3 regions of the Streptomyces solicathayae genome follow, and region 1 is predicted to be linked to each of the others. Evidence: riboswitches for the same ligand, from Rfam matches in the RefSeq annotation. Region 1 holds a riboswitch; each other region holds the start of a gene.
The links. Region 1 has a riboswitch for cobalamin ahead of cobN (cobaltochelatase subunit CobN). Riboswitches for the same ligand answer to the same signal wherever they lie in the genome.
Positions count from the first base shown of each region.

Region 2: another riboswitch for cobalamin. It lies ahead of R2D22_RS25885 (prenyltransferase/squalene oxidase repeat-containing protein); the one in region 1 lies ahead of cobN (cobaltochelatase subunit CobN).
Region 3: another riboswitch for cobalamin. It lies ahead of R2D22_RS33625 (energy-coupling factor ABC transporter permease); the one in region 1 lies ahead of cobN (cobaltochelatase subunit CobN).

Region 1 covers NZ_CP137573.1:3,865,363-3,869,861, reverse strand. Annotated here, with positions in the region: gene R2D22_RS17745 (precorrin-2 C(20)-methyltransferase) at 1-363, opposite strand, end outside; gene R2D22_RS17740 (precorrin-8X methylmutase) at 360-1,013, opposite strand; gene R2D22_RS17735 (cobalamin biosynthesis protein CobG) at 1,010-2,239, opposite strand; cobalamin riboswitch at 2,318-2,457, shown strand; gene cobN (cobaltochelatase subunit CobN) at 2,529-4,499, shown strand, end outside.
Region 2 covers NZ_CP137573.1:5,593,036-5,597,534, forward strand. Annotated here, with positions in the region: gene R2D22_RS25870 (ABC transporter ATP-binding protein) at 1-735, opposite strand, end outside; gene R2D22_RS25875 (energy-coupling factor transporter transmembrane component T family protein) at 732-1,844, opposite strand; gene R2D22_RS25880 (SCO2322 family protein) at 1,846-2,496, opposite strand; gene R2D22_RS25885 (prenyltransferase/squalene oxidase repeat-containing protein) at 2,493-3,755, opposite strand; cobalamin riboswitch at 3,817-3,982, opposite strand; gene R2D22_RS25890 (MBL fold metallo-hydrolase) at 4,015-4,499, opposite strand, start outside.
Region 3 covers NZ_CP137573.1:7,357,179-7,361,677, reverse strand. Annotated here, with positions in the region: gene dhaK (dihydroxyacetone kinase subunit DhaK) at 33-1,025, shown strand; gene dhaL (dihydroxyacetone kinase subunit DhaL) at 1,034-1,657, shown strand; gene R2D22_RS33630 (PTS-dependent dihydroxyacetone kinase phosphotransferase subunit DhaM) at 1,654-2,073, shown strand; cobalamin riboswitch at 2,164-2,358, shown strand; gene R2D22_RS33625 (energy-coupling factor ABC transporter permease) at 2,388-3,098, shown strand; partial or broken gene R2D22_RS33620 (energy-coupling factor ABC transporter substrate-binding protein) at 3,098-3,454, shown strand; gene cbiQ (cobalt ECF transporter T component CbiQ) at 3,722-4,471, shown strand; gene R2D22_RS33610 (ATP-binding cassette domain-containing protein) at 4,468-4,499, shown strand, end outside.

The DNA of each region.
Region 1 (4,499 bases):
GCGCTTGTGCATGTGCTGGTACGAGCCGTAGAACAGCGGGTCGCCCTCGGCGAGCACGGCGACCGTGCGGCCCGCGTCGAGGTGCGCGGCGAGCCGGGCCGACGCCTCCTCGTAGAAGTCGTTCAGCGCGCCCCGGTAGCCGCCGGGGTGGTCGGTGGTCTCCACCGTGAGCGGGTACATCAGCCGCTCCTCGATGTGGTCCTCGCGGATGTGCTCCGCGGCGATCGAGCGCGCTATGGAGCGGCCGTGCCGCGCCGAGTGGTACGCGACGACGTCGGCGGCGGCGATGGCCTTCACGGCGGCCACGGTCATCAGGTTCGGGTCGCCGGGGCCGAGCCCGACCCCGTACAGCTTTCCGCTCATGCCTGGATCTCCGCTTCGTGCGCGAGGGCGTTGATCGCCGCCGCGGTCATGGCGCTGCCGCCGCGCCGGCCCCGTACGACCAGGTACTCCAGGCCGAGTTCGCTCGCCGCGAGCGCGTCCTTCGACTCGGCGGCGCCGATGAAGCCCACCGGGATGCCGAGGACGGCGGCGGGCTTCGGCGCGCCCTTGGCGATCATCTCCAGCAGGTGGAAGAGCGCGGTGGGCGCGTTGCCGATGGCGACGACCGAGCCTTCGAGGCGGTCCCGCAGCACTTCGAGGGCGGCGGCGCTGCGGGTCGTGCCCAGCTTCGCGGCCAGCTCCGGCACCGTCGGGTCGGACAGTGCGCAGAGCACCTCGTTGTCGGCGGGCAGCCGCTTGCGGGTCACGCCGCTTGCGACCATCTGCGCGTCGCACAGGATCGGCGCGCCAGCCTGCAGGGCGGCGCGGGCCTTCGCGACGACACCGGGTGAGTAGGCGAGGTCCCGGACGAGGTCGGTCATGCCGCAGGCGTGGATCATCCGTACCGCGACCTGGCTCACGTCGGCGGGCAGGCCGGCGAGATCCGCCTCGGCGCGGATCGTGGCAAAGGACTGGCGGTAGATCTCCGCCCCGTCCTTCTCGTAGTCGAACATCCTGGTGCTCTCGCTCATCTCGTTGTGCGGGCCGTGGCGACGGCTTCGGGCAGGGAGGTACGGGGGACGGGGACGCCGTCCACCAGGTAGCCGCCGCCCTCGGCGGCGAGCACGTCGACCCAGTCGCCGTGCGGGTGTCCGCAGCGGCGCTCGCAGCCGGAGTAGTGGACGGGGAGGCCGGGGACGCCGGGCGCCGCGTCGGCGCGGACGTCCGCCAGGGACTTGGCGCAGCCGGGCCGCCCGGTGCAGGCGCTGACGCCGGCCCAGGGGGAGTCGGGACGGACGATCAGTCCGGCGGCGGCGAGTTCCGGCAGCCGTGCGACGGCGTCCGGGCCCACCACGACCGCCCCGCGCCACGGCGTCAGCCGCACCTCGTCGGCGGGCAGCAGCGCCCGCAGTTGGGCCGAGGACAGTCGCCCGAGCGGCGCGAGCGCGTACCCGGCGCGCTCCCCCAGCCCGCCGGGGGCAGGCGGCGCGCCGTTCGGGACCGGAGGCGGTACGGGCACGGGCTCGGCGTCCACCCGGGCGCGCGCGACGGCGGCGGGGAGGTCGGGTACGTGCCCTTCGGGCAGCTCCCGTACGCGCCAGGCGCCGTTCCCGGCGGCCTGCGCGACCCGCAGAAACGCGTCCGCGGCCGCGAGCGCGGCTCGTGGCGCGTCCGAGGCCGCGAGGCGGAACGCCCGGCCGCCGACGTACAGCAGGGCGGCGTCCCCCGGTCCTGCGATCAAGGTCACATCGCCGCCGAGCCCCGCCACGTCCCCGCGGCCGTCGTCCAGGACGAAGAGGAAACGGCCGGACAGGGCCGCCGTCCAGGGCTCCGCGCACAGCAGCGCGTCCAGCGTCCGGGCCCACAACTGCACGTCCGCGTGGCCGAGTCCGTCGAGCGCGGCGGCCGGGGAGGCGACGATGTTCCGGATGCGTTCGTGGCCGGCGGAGGGCAGCAGGCCCGCCTCCGTCAGCAGCCCGGCCAGTTCCGCCCCGCAGCCGTCGCCGAGGCCGCGCAGCTCCGCGTTGCCGCGCGAGGTGATCGTGATCCGCCCGTCGCCCAGCGACTCGGCCGCGGCGGCCAGGACCTCGACCTGACGCGACGTCAGGCGACCTGCGGGCAGGCGCAGTCGGGCCAGACGCCCGTCGTCGGCGGGGTGCAGGCGCAGCGCCCCGGGGCAGGCGTCGCCTCGGTCCCTTATGAGAGGTTCGCCCGACTCGGGCGAGGTGTGTGGGGTGGGCGGCATGGCGGCGAGCATACCCACGGGAAACCGGCGTTCCACGAGGTGTGATCCGGTCGACTCCACGGCTCCGCCCGCCTCGCCGCGGCCAGGATCTACTATGCAGACGGCATGGGGTCCCAGGACCCCGGGGAGGAAGCCCGGTGAGAATCCGGCGCGGTCCCGCCACTGTGAGCCGGCCCCGCCGAAAGGGGACGGTGAGTCAGGAACTCCCTTCCCCAAGCTCTCGGCTTCGCTCGAGCAGGGGATGCCCCAACCCACACGACCACCCGGGGCGCGGACAACCCCGAGGAAGGCCTGCGCTCGCATGCGAATTCTGTTGCTGTCGCACTCCGACACCGACCTGCTCAGTGCCCGCGCGGCCGGCGGTCCGGTCGAGTACCGGTTCGCCAACCCCTCCCGGCTCCCCGCGGCCGACCTGCCCGGGCTGCTCGACGACGCCGGCCTCGTCGTCGTCCGCCTCCTCGGCGGCGTCCGCGCCTGGCAGGAGGGCCTCGACGCGATCCGCGCCGCCGGGAAGCCGGTCGTCGTGCTCACCGGCGAACAGGCCCCCGACGCCCAGCTCATGGCCGCCTCCACCGTGCCGATCGGAGTCGCCACCGAGGCGCACGCCTACCTGGCGCACGGCGGCCCGGACAACCTGGAGCAGCTGGCCCGGTTCCTGTCCGACACCGTCCTGCTGACCGGCCACGGCTTCGAGGCCCCGGCCGCCGCCCCGACCTGGGGCCCGCTGGAGCGCACCCCGCGCACCACCACCGGCCCGACCGTCGCCGTGCTCTACTACCGCGCCCACCACATGAGCGGGAACACCGCCTTCGTCGGCGCCCTGTGCGACGCGATCGAGGACACCGGCGCGCAGGCCCTGCCGCTGTACGTGGCCTCCCTGCGCGCCCCCGAGCCGGAGCTGCTCGACCGCCTGAAGGGCGCGGACGCGATCGTCACCACCGTTCTCGCGGCCGGCGGCACCAAGCCCGCCGAGGCGCAGGCCGGCGGGGACGAGGAGGCCTGGGACGCGGGCGCGCTCGCCGCCCTCGACGTCCCGGTGCTCCAGGCCCTGTGCCTGACCGGTTCGCGCTCCGCCTGGGAGGAGAACGACGAGGGCCTCTCGCCGCTGGACGCCGCCAGCCAGGTCGCCGTCCCCGAGTTCGACGGACGCCTGATCACCGTCCCGTTCTCCTTCAAGGAGATCGACGAGGACGGCCTGCCCGCGTACGTCGCCGACGCCGAGCGCGCGGCCCGCGTCGCCGGGATCGCGGTGCGCCACGCCCGTCTGCGGCACATCCCGAACGCCGAGAAGAAGCTCGCGCTGGTCCTCTCCGCGTACCCCACCAAGCACTCCCGCATCGGCAACGCGGTCGGCCTGGACACCCCCGCCTCCGCCGTCGCGCTGCTGCGCCGACTGCGCGCCGAGGGCTACGACTTCGGCCCGGTCGAGGACATCCCCGGCCTGGTCTCCGGCGACGGCGACGAGCTGATCTACGCCCTGATCGAGGCCGGCGGCCACGACCAGGACTGGCTCACCGAGGAGCAGCTGGCCAAGAACCCGGTCCGCATCCCGGCCGCCGACTACAAGCGCTGGTACGCCGAACTCCCCGCCGAGCTGCGCGAGCAGGTCGAGGAGCACTGGGGCCCGGCCCCCGGCGAGATGTTCCTGGACCGGTCCCGCAACCCGGAGGGCGACATCGTCCTCGCGGCGCTGCGCCGCGGGAACCTGCTGGTCCTCATCCAGCCGCCGCGCGGCTTCGGCGAGAACCCGATCGCGATCTACCACGACCCCGATCTGCCGCCCTCGCACCACTACCTGGCCGCCTACCGCTGGATCGCCGCCCGCGCCGAGGACGGCGGCTTCGGCGCCGACGCCATGGTGCACCTGGGCAAGCACGGCAACCTGGAGTGGCTGCCCGGCAAGAACGCGGGCCTGTCCGCCGCCTGTGGCCCGGACGCCGCGCTCGGCGACCTGCCGCTGGTCTACCCGTTCCTGGTCAACGACCCGGGCGAGGGCACCCAGGCCAAGCGCCGGGTGCACGCCACCCTCGTCGACCACCTCGTGCCGCCGATGGCGCGCGCCGACTCGTACGGCGACATCGCCCGCCTGGAGCAGCTGCTCGACGAGTACGCGCAGATCAGCAGCATGGACCCGGCGAAGCTGCCGGCCATCCGCGCCCAGATCTGGACGCTGATCCAGGCCGCCAAGCTCGACCACGACCTCGGCCTGGAGGAGCGGCCGGAGGACGACGGCTTCGACGACTTCCTGCTGCACGTCGACGGCTGGCTCTGC
Region 2 (4,499 bases), 1.7 Mb from region 1:
GCCCAGGGCCACCACCGGGGGGTGGACCGGGGAGGTCGCCATGATCGCTTCGGGGGTGTCCATCACCGGCGCCGCGCCCCGGCCGGGGAGCAGGATCACGCGGTCCGCGTACTGGACGACCCGTTCCAGGCGGTGCTCCGCCATCAGGACCGTCGTGCCCAGGTCGTGTACCAGGCGCTGCAGGACCGCGAGGACCTCCTCCGCCGCGCCCGGGTCCAGCGCGGACGTCGGCTCGTCGAGGACCAGCACCTTCGGGTGCGTGGTCAGGACCGAGCCGATCGCGACCCGCTGCTGCTGGCCCCCGGACAGCGTCGCGATCGGGCGGTCGCGCAGCTCCGCCAGGCCCAGGAGGTCCAGCGTCTCCTCGACCCGGCGCCGCATCACCGCCGGGGCGAGCCCCAGGCTCTCCATGCCGTACGCCAGCTCGTCCTCGACCGTGTCCGTGACGAAGTGCGCGGGCGGGTCCTGGCCCACCGTGCCGACCACGTCTGCCAGTTCGCGCGGCTTGTGCGTACGGGTGTCCCGCCCCGCGACCGTCACCCGGCCCCGCAGCGTCCCTCCCGTGAAGTGCGGGACCAGACCCGACACGGTGCCCAGGAGAGTCGACTTGCCGACTCCCGACGGGCCCACCAGCAGGACCAGTTCGCCCTCGGGGACGGTCAGGTCCACCCCGCTCAAGGTCGGCTTCCCGCCGTCCTCCTCGTACGCCACCTCGACGTTCTCGAAGACGATCACAACGACTCCTTCGGCACCGGGGCCACCCACGCCGGCAACAACCCCGGCAGTACGGACAACGCCGGCCACACCGGCAACTGCGGCCACACCAGCGGGACCACCCCGGGATGCAGCGCCTCGGGCGCGTACCCGTTCGCCCAGATCATCAGCCCGGCCACCGCCACGCCCGATCCGGCGGCCAGCCAGGCCCGCACCCCCCACCGGTCCGGCCGGTACCGGGTCCGCGCCGCGCGCCTGCCGCCGAGCCGCAGCCCGGCCACCGCCGCCGCTAGCCCGAGGAGCAACAGCGGCAGCCCGTACGAAGCGCCTTCGGCCGCCAGCAGCCCGTACGTACCCGCGCACACCCCGAGCAGCCCGCCCAGCGTCAGCACATTGGTCGTCCGCCGGACCGCCGCCGGAACCTGCGCCGTACGGCCGTACCCCCGCGCGTCCATCGATGCCGCGACCGCGATCGACCGCTCCAGCGCGCCCTCCAGGACCGGCAGCCCGATCTGCAGCACCGCCCGCACCCCGCCCGGCGACCGGCCGCGCAGCCGCCGCGCGGTCCGCAGCCGGGCCACATCGGCGACCATGTTCGGCGCGAACGTCATCGCGACGACGACCGCCACCCCCGCCTCGTACAGCGCGCCCGGCAGCGACTTCAGCAGCCGCGCCGGGTTCGCCAGCGCGTTCGCCGCGCCCACGCAGATCAGCAGCGTCGCCAGCTTCGCGCCCTCGTACAGCGCGAACACCACCTGCTCGGCGGTGACCCGGCCCCCGATCCGTACTCCCTGCGCCCACTGCGGCAACGGCAGCTCCGGCAGCGTGAACAGCACCTCCGTGCCCGGGATCGACGAGCCGAGGACCACCGTGAACACCAGCCGCGCGGCCACCACGACCAGGCCCAGCTTCACGAACGCCCCGTACGAGCGCGACCAGGGCGCGTCGGTGCGGCGGGCCGCGACCACATAGCCCGCCACCCCGACGATCAGGCCGAGGAGCAGCGGGTTCGTCGTCCGGGACGCGGCCGTCGCCAGGCCCAGGGCCCACAGCCACCACGCGCCGGCGTGCAGCGCGTTGGAACGGGTCGCCTCAGGCGCGCGGATCGACTCCACGACGGAAGATCTCATGTCAGCCGCGTCGGCGGCGCGCCTGCCACAGCCCGGCCGCACCGAGGGCCAGTACGGCCGCCCCGCCCGCCACGACGCCGACCGACGGCCCGGAGTCCGCGTCCTTCCCGGCCGCCGAGGGCTTCGACGTCGGCTTGCCCGCCGTCTTCGCCGGGACCTCCACCTGCTCCCCGCAGCCCGTCCTCGGGTACCCCGAGATCCCGCACAGCAGCGCCGCGCTGTTGTACCGCAGCGGCTTCGCCACCGCCGCCAGCGCCTCCGCGCTCGTCCCGTCCGGGCCGATCCGCGCGCAGCCGGTGCGCTGCTCCGGCGGCGTGCCGCCGTCCGCGGCGTCCTCGGGCGTGCCGAAGTCGATGACGACCGCGACCCGCTTCGTACCCGCCTTCGGGGGCGTGTCCGCGCAGACCTTCGCGAAGTCCGGGGCGGTGCGCGGCCGCGCCGCGTCGGCGGAGTCCACGCTGAGCGCGAACCGGAAGCCGTTGACGTCGCCGTCCGCGGGGCGGGCGGTCGCCGGGCCCTGCGTGGCGTACGCCCACTTTCCCGCGGCGCCGTCCCAGAACGACCAGTAGCGGTACCCGGCCGCCTGCGCGGGCGCGGCGGCGAGCAGCGTCAGCAGGACCGCCGTGACGGCGGCGCCCAGTCGGCCCCTCACTTCTTGCGCCCGCTCAGCAGGAACCCGATGCCGACGCCGACGACCGTGCCGATGCCGATGATCCACCAGATGTTGAACGAGCCCTCGTCCTCGGCGTGGTTGCCGGTCGTCTCCGGACCCTGCGGCGCCGGGCCGGTCGCGTTGAGGCCCTCGACGAGGTCGGTGCCGCCGAACTTGTGCGGGTCCGCGCCCATCGCCTTCGCCGCGAAGATCAGCTGCGCGTACGCGGCCGGTCCGTTGGTCTTCGCCCACGCGGGGGCGTTCTTCTCCAGCCAGGTGAGCGCGCCGGTGGCCTGCTGGGTGTGGCCGGACGCGCCCAGCGCGACGACCGCGTCGGCGGTGTTGCCGAAGTCGGGCTGCTCGGCCGGGTCGGTCGCGCCGGGCATCGGCGGGCTGAGGAGGTGGCCGGTCTTCTCCAGCGCGGCGGCCAGGTAGGAGGCGCCGTTGAGCGCGGCCCGGTCGATGGTCTGCGGGGTCTTGTCCTCGCAGCTCGGGTTCTGCTGCGGCTGCACGTTGCCGGCGAGGATGCCCTTGCCGAGGCCGGCCAGCGCGGCGGCGGCCGTCGCGTCGGCATTGGCGAACAGCTTGCCGGACTTGTCCGGCTGGTACGCGAACGCGCCCGGCCCGGCCTTGTCGGAGCAGGGCAGCGCGAAGGTGAGCAGCGCGTCGTACGGGGTCCTGCCCGTCGTCGACTTCACCGCGCCGGGCTTCTCGCCGCTCGCGGCGAGCGCCCCGATGACGATCGAGGTGGAGTTGGCGTCGCTGGGGCTGCCGGGGTTGTACCCCCAGCCGCCGTCCGGGTTCTGGGCGCTCTTCAGCCAGCCGGAGGCCGACTTGACGGCCTGGGTGACCGCGTCCGTGGCGCCGCCCTCGGCGACCTTCGGCCGCTCGGTGCCGGACAGCGCCTGGAGCGCGACGGCCGTGGCGTTGGTGTCCAGCATGGTGGCCGGGTCGCAGTTCTTGGCCGGGTCGGGCCGGTACGAGGTGAACGCGCCGCTCTCGCACTGCTGGCCCATCAGCCAGTCCACGGACACCTGGGCGGGCTTGATGCCGACCGAGTGCTGCGCGATGAACGCGAGCGACTGGCGCCAGACGCCGTCGTAGGTGGGGTCGTTCACGCCGTACAGGCCGGACGGGATCACCGGGGACGGGGCGGGAGAGGGCGCGGCGGACGCGGCGGGGGCGGCGATCCCGGCACCGGCGGTGCAGAGCACGGCGGTGGCGGCGAGCGCCGCGGCGGCGCGGCGGACGGTGGTCATGCGGGCGGGCCTCTCCTGCGGGCCGGGCTCCGGCACGCTTCGGGCACCAGGCTCGGCTCCGTATTCCTCGACGGTGCCGGCGGTCACGTCCCGACGGGGCATTCCGACTCACCACCGCCAGATGGACGGTGGCTCACGGTTGCGGGTCAGTGCCGGAATTGCACCGGCTTCCCCCCGTACGGGCATGATGACGACTCGCACACTCTACCGGCAGGTACTCCGCGTGAAGCCGGGGTGCGAGCGGCCTCACACGCCGACCTCACACTGCCGCGTACGCCACCGGCTCCGTCCCCGGCACCGCCTCCGCGCGCCCCAGCTTCACGAGCCGTCGCAGGTGCGCCTCCGCCTCGCTGACGGCGATGTTCCGGGAGCCGTAGGGGATCTGCTCCCACGGCCGGTTCCACTCCATCCGCTCGGCGAGCTGCCACGGTGTCAGTGGCGTCGCAAGGAGTCCGAGGAGTCCGGTCAGCCGCTCCTCGTGGTGGTCGAGCAGTTCCCGTACGCGCCCGGCGGCGTCGGTGAAGGCGTGCTGGTGGGCCGGGAGCACCTCGGCGACGCCCAGCCGGCCGATCCGCTCCAGGGAGTCGAGGTAGTCGCCGAGGGGATCGGTGACGGTCGCGTCGTCAGGGTCCTCGTACAGGCCGATGTGCGGGCTGATCCCGGGCAGCAGGTGGTCGCCGGAGAAGAGCCGGCCGCGGCCGGGCAGGTTCGCCGGGTGCTCCTCCTCCAGGTGCAGGCAGACGT
Region 3 (4,499 bases), 3.5 Mb from region 1:
GGCTTGCCTGCCAGTCTCACCAGGAGGTACCCATGAGGATGCTGATCAACGTCCCCGAGACCGTCGTCGCCGATGCCCTGCGGGGGATGGCCGCCGCTCATCCCGAACTGGCCGTCGACGTGGAGAACCAGGTGGTGATGCGGCGGGACGCGCCCGTGGAGGGAAAGGTCGCGCTGGTGTCGGGAGGCGGGTCCGGGCACGAGCCGCTGCACGGCGGGTTCGTGGGGCCGGGGATGCTCGCCGCCGCGTGCCCCGGGGCGATTTTTACGTCGCCCGTGCCTGACCAGATGGTGCGGGCAGCCGCCGCGGTGGACAGCGGGTCCGGGGTGTTGTTCGTCGTCAAGAACTACACCGGTGACGTGTTGAACTTCGAGATGGCCGCCGAACTCGCCGAGGACGAGGGCGTCCAGGTCGCCAAGGTGCTCGTGGACGACGACGTCGCGGTGACGGACAGCCTGTACACGGCGGGCCGGCGTGGCACGGGCGCGACGCTGTTCGTGGAGAAGATCGCCGGAGCCGCCGCCGAGGAGGGGCAGCCGCTGGAGCGGGTCGAGGCGATCGCGCGTCAGGTGAACGCGAGTTCGCGCAGCTTCGGCGTGGCGCTGAGCGCCTGCACGACCCCCGCGAAAGGCAGTCCCACCTTCGATCTGCCGCCGGGCGAGCTCGAGTTGGGGATCGGCATCCACGGCGAGCCGGGGCGCGAGCGGCGCGCCATGATGACCTCCCGGGAGATCGCCGACGTCGCCGTCGACGCCGTCCTGGAGGACCTGCGACCGGACGGCCCCGTCCTCGTACTCGTCAACGGCATGGGTGCCACCCCGCTCCTCGAGCTGTACGGGTTCAACGCCGAGGTCCAGCGGGTGCTCGCCGAACGCGGGGTTCCGGTCGCCCGGACGCTCGTCGGCAGCTACGTGACCTCGCTGGACATGGCAGGCTGCTCGGTGACCCTGTGCCGGCTGGACGAGGAACTGCTGCGGCTGTGGGACGCACCGGTGGAGACGCCCGCCCTGCGCTGGGGCCGGTGAGGAGGGGAGTGCCCGACGTGACCTCGTACGATGCCGAACTCGACGCCCTGTTCTTCCGACGCTGGCTCACCGCCGCCGCTGACGCCGTGGACCGCGAGGCCGGCCGGCTCACCGAGCTGGACTCCGCGATCGGCGACGCCGACCACGGCGTGAATCTGCAGCGCGGCTTCGCCGCCGTCACGGCCGTGCTGGAGAAGGAGGAACCGGCCACCCCGGGCGCAGTCCTCGTACTGGCCGGGCGGCAGCTGATCTCCACGGTGGGCGGCGCCTCCGGTCCGCTGTACGGGACGCTGCTGCGGCGTACCGGGAAGGAACTCGGCGACGAGCCGGCGGTGGGCCGGCAGCGGCTCGCCGAAGCGCTGGGTGCCGGGGTGGCGGCGGTCGCGCAGCTCGGCGGGGCGAAGGCCGGGGACAAGACGATGCTCGACGCGCTGCTGCCCGCCGTCGCGGCGCTGGCCGAGTCCTTCGGGGCGGCCCGGGACGCCGCCGGGCAGGGCGCCCTGGACACCGTGCCGCTGCAGGCGCGCAAGGGCCGCGCCAGCTATCTCGGCGAGCGCAGCATCGGGCACCAGGACCCGGGGGCGACGTCCTCGGCCCTGCTGATCGGCGCCCTGGCGGAGGTGGCCGCGTGACGGGCGATCACTCCGCGAACCGGGTCGGGATCGTGCTCGTCTCGCACAGCGCCGCCGTCGCCGACTCCGTGGCCGAACTGGCCCGGGGACTCGCCGGCGGCGGCCCGTACGCAGCGCTCGCCGCCGCCGGCGGTACTCCCGACGGCGGCCTCGGCACCAGCTCCGAGCTGATCGCGGAGGCGGCGCGGGCGGTGGACGAGGGCGCCGGGGTGGCGCTCCTCGTCGACCTCGGCAGCGCTGTACTGACGGTGAAGGCAATGCTCGCGGAGGGTGACGAACTGCCCCCGGACGCACGGCTCGTGGACGCCCCGTTCGTCGAGGGGGCCGTCGCCGCGCTCGTCACGGCGAGCGCCGGCGGGGACCTGGACGCGGTGACCGCGGCGGCGTCGGAGGCGTACGGCTACCGCAAGGAGTGACCCGCGTACGGGAGCGGGCGGACGACGTGGGGCACCGGCCGGACGACACCGCCGAAACCCGGCCATGTTGTGATGCGCCTGGTCAACGCACTAATGTCGCAGGGCCTTGGTGTACGGGAAACCGGTGAAGTACCGGTGCGGCCCTCGCCACTGTGATCGGGAGGTCCGGCTCCATCCCTCGCGGGAAGCCACTGGACCGCTGCGGAGAACCGCTGCGGTGTGGGAAGGCGGAGTCCGGGCGGCATGACCGTCAGCCAGGAGACCGGCCAAGGTGCGTTGTCCATCCACGAGGTGCTGGAGAGGGTCTCCCAACCATGCATATAGCCGAGGGGTACCTGCCCCCCTTGCACGCGGCGGCGTGGGGTGCGGCGTCCGCCCCCTTCGTCGTCCACGGCGTCCGTGCCCTGACCCGTGAGGTCAAGGCGCATCCCGAGTCGACCCTGCTGCTGGGTGCCTCCGGCGCCTTCACGTTCGTCCTGTCCGCACTCAAGCTGCCGTCCGTCACGGGAAGTTGTTCGCACCCCACCGGCACCGGGCTCGGCGCGATCCTGTTCCGGCCGCCGATCATGGCGGTGCTCGGCACGATCACGCTGCTGTTCCAGGCCCTGCTGCTCGCCCACGGCGGGCTGACCACACTGGGCGCGAACGTCTTCTCGATGGCGATCGCCGGGCCGTGGGCGGGGTACGGGGTCTACCGGCTGCTGCGGCGCTTCGACGTGCCTCTGATGGTGACCGTGTTCTTCGGCGCGTTCTTCGCCGACCTGACGACGTACTGCGTCACCAGCGTCCAGCTCGCGCTGGCGTTCCCCGACCAGGGCACCGGATTCCTCGGAGCGCTCGCGAAGTTCGGGTCCATCTTCGCCGTCACGCAGATCCCGCTCGCCGTCAGCGAGGGGCTGCTGACCGTGCTGGTCATGCGGCTCCTGATCCAGTCCAGCAAGGGTGAACTGACTCGGCTCGGCGTCCTGCTGCGGGGCGGAACCGACGGCGGGAAGGCGACGACGAAGGAGGCCGTGGTCCGGTGATGAGTCGTAACGCGAAGATCAACACGTTGCTGCTGCTCACGGTGGCGGCGCTCGCCGTCCTGCCGCTGGTGCTGGGCCTCGGCGACCACAAGGAGCAGCCGTTCGCGGGGTCGGACGGGGAGGCCGAGGCGGCGATCACCGAGCTGGAACCGGACTACGAGCCCTGGTTCAGCCCGCTGTACGAGCCTCCGTCGGGCGAGGTCGAGTCCGCGCTGTTCTCACTGCAGGCGGCGATGGGCGCAGGGGTGCTCGCGTACTACTTCGGCCTGCGGAAGGGGCGGAAGCAGGGGGAGGCGAGGGCGCTGGCCGCTTCGGCGACGCGGGACGGGGCCGCGGGTTCGGGTGCGGACGGGGACGCGGGTGTGGATGGGGACGCGGGCGGGGGCGTGGACGACGACGCGCGCGCGAACGCGGCCACGGACGTACCCGCCGCCGGGGCTTCGGGGACGTCCGCGGAGGGGCCGTCGCGGCGGCCGTCCGCCGACGGGCTGTCGCGGCCCGCTGCCGACACCGCCTCCCGGCCGTCCGCCGACGGGCCGTCGGCTCCCCCCGCCGACGGGGCCTCGACGCCGTCCACCCGCCGGCCCTCGGCGCCGTCCACCGGCGACGCGTAGCCGCCGCCCGTGCTGCCGATCGACGCGGCCGCGCACAGCAGTCGCTGGCGCCGCCGCCATCCTCTCGACAAGGCCGTGCTCGGCTTCGGTCTCACGCTCTGCGCCGTGTGCCTGCCGCCGTGGCCCGGCGCGCTGCTGGTCGCCGCCACGACGCTGACCGTGCTGCTCGGCCCTGCCGGGGTGCCGCCCCGTCAGCTGTGGCGGGCGTTCCGGATCCCGCTGGGGTTCTGCGTGACGGGCGCGGTGCCGCTGCTGTTCCAGGTGGGCGGGCCGGGCTCGTTCGTGGCCCTGGCCCCGGACGGCCCGGTGCACGCGGGCGAGTTGCTGCTGCGTACCTCGGCGGCCTCGCTGGGCGTGCTGCTGTTCGCGTTCACCACACCGGTCTCGGACGTGCTGCCCCGGCTGGTCGGGGCGGGCGTGCCCGCGCCGGTCGTGGACGTGGCCCTCGTGATGTACCGGATCAGCTTCCTGCTCCTGGACGCGGTCTCCCGGATCCGGCAGGCGCAGGCGGCCCGGCTCGGCCTGACCACCCGGGCCGCGACCTGGCGTTCGCTGGCCGGCCTCGGCGCGACCGCGTTCGTACGCGCCTTCGACCGGGCTCAGCGGCTGCAGACCGGTCTCGCCGGGCGCGGCTACGACGGCACGCTGCGGGTCCTGGTGCCGCAAGCCGCGGTCTCGCGCCGGTTCCTCGCGGCGACGGCGGCCCTGCTGACCGGACTGGTCGCCCTCACTCTCGTACTGGAAAGGTCCCTCCCGTGACACCCGCAGCCAACCCCTCAGCGCCCCC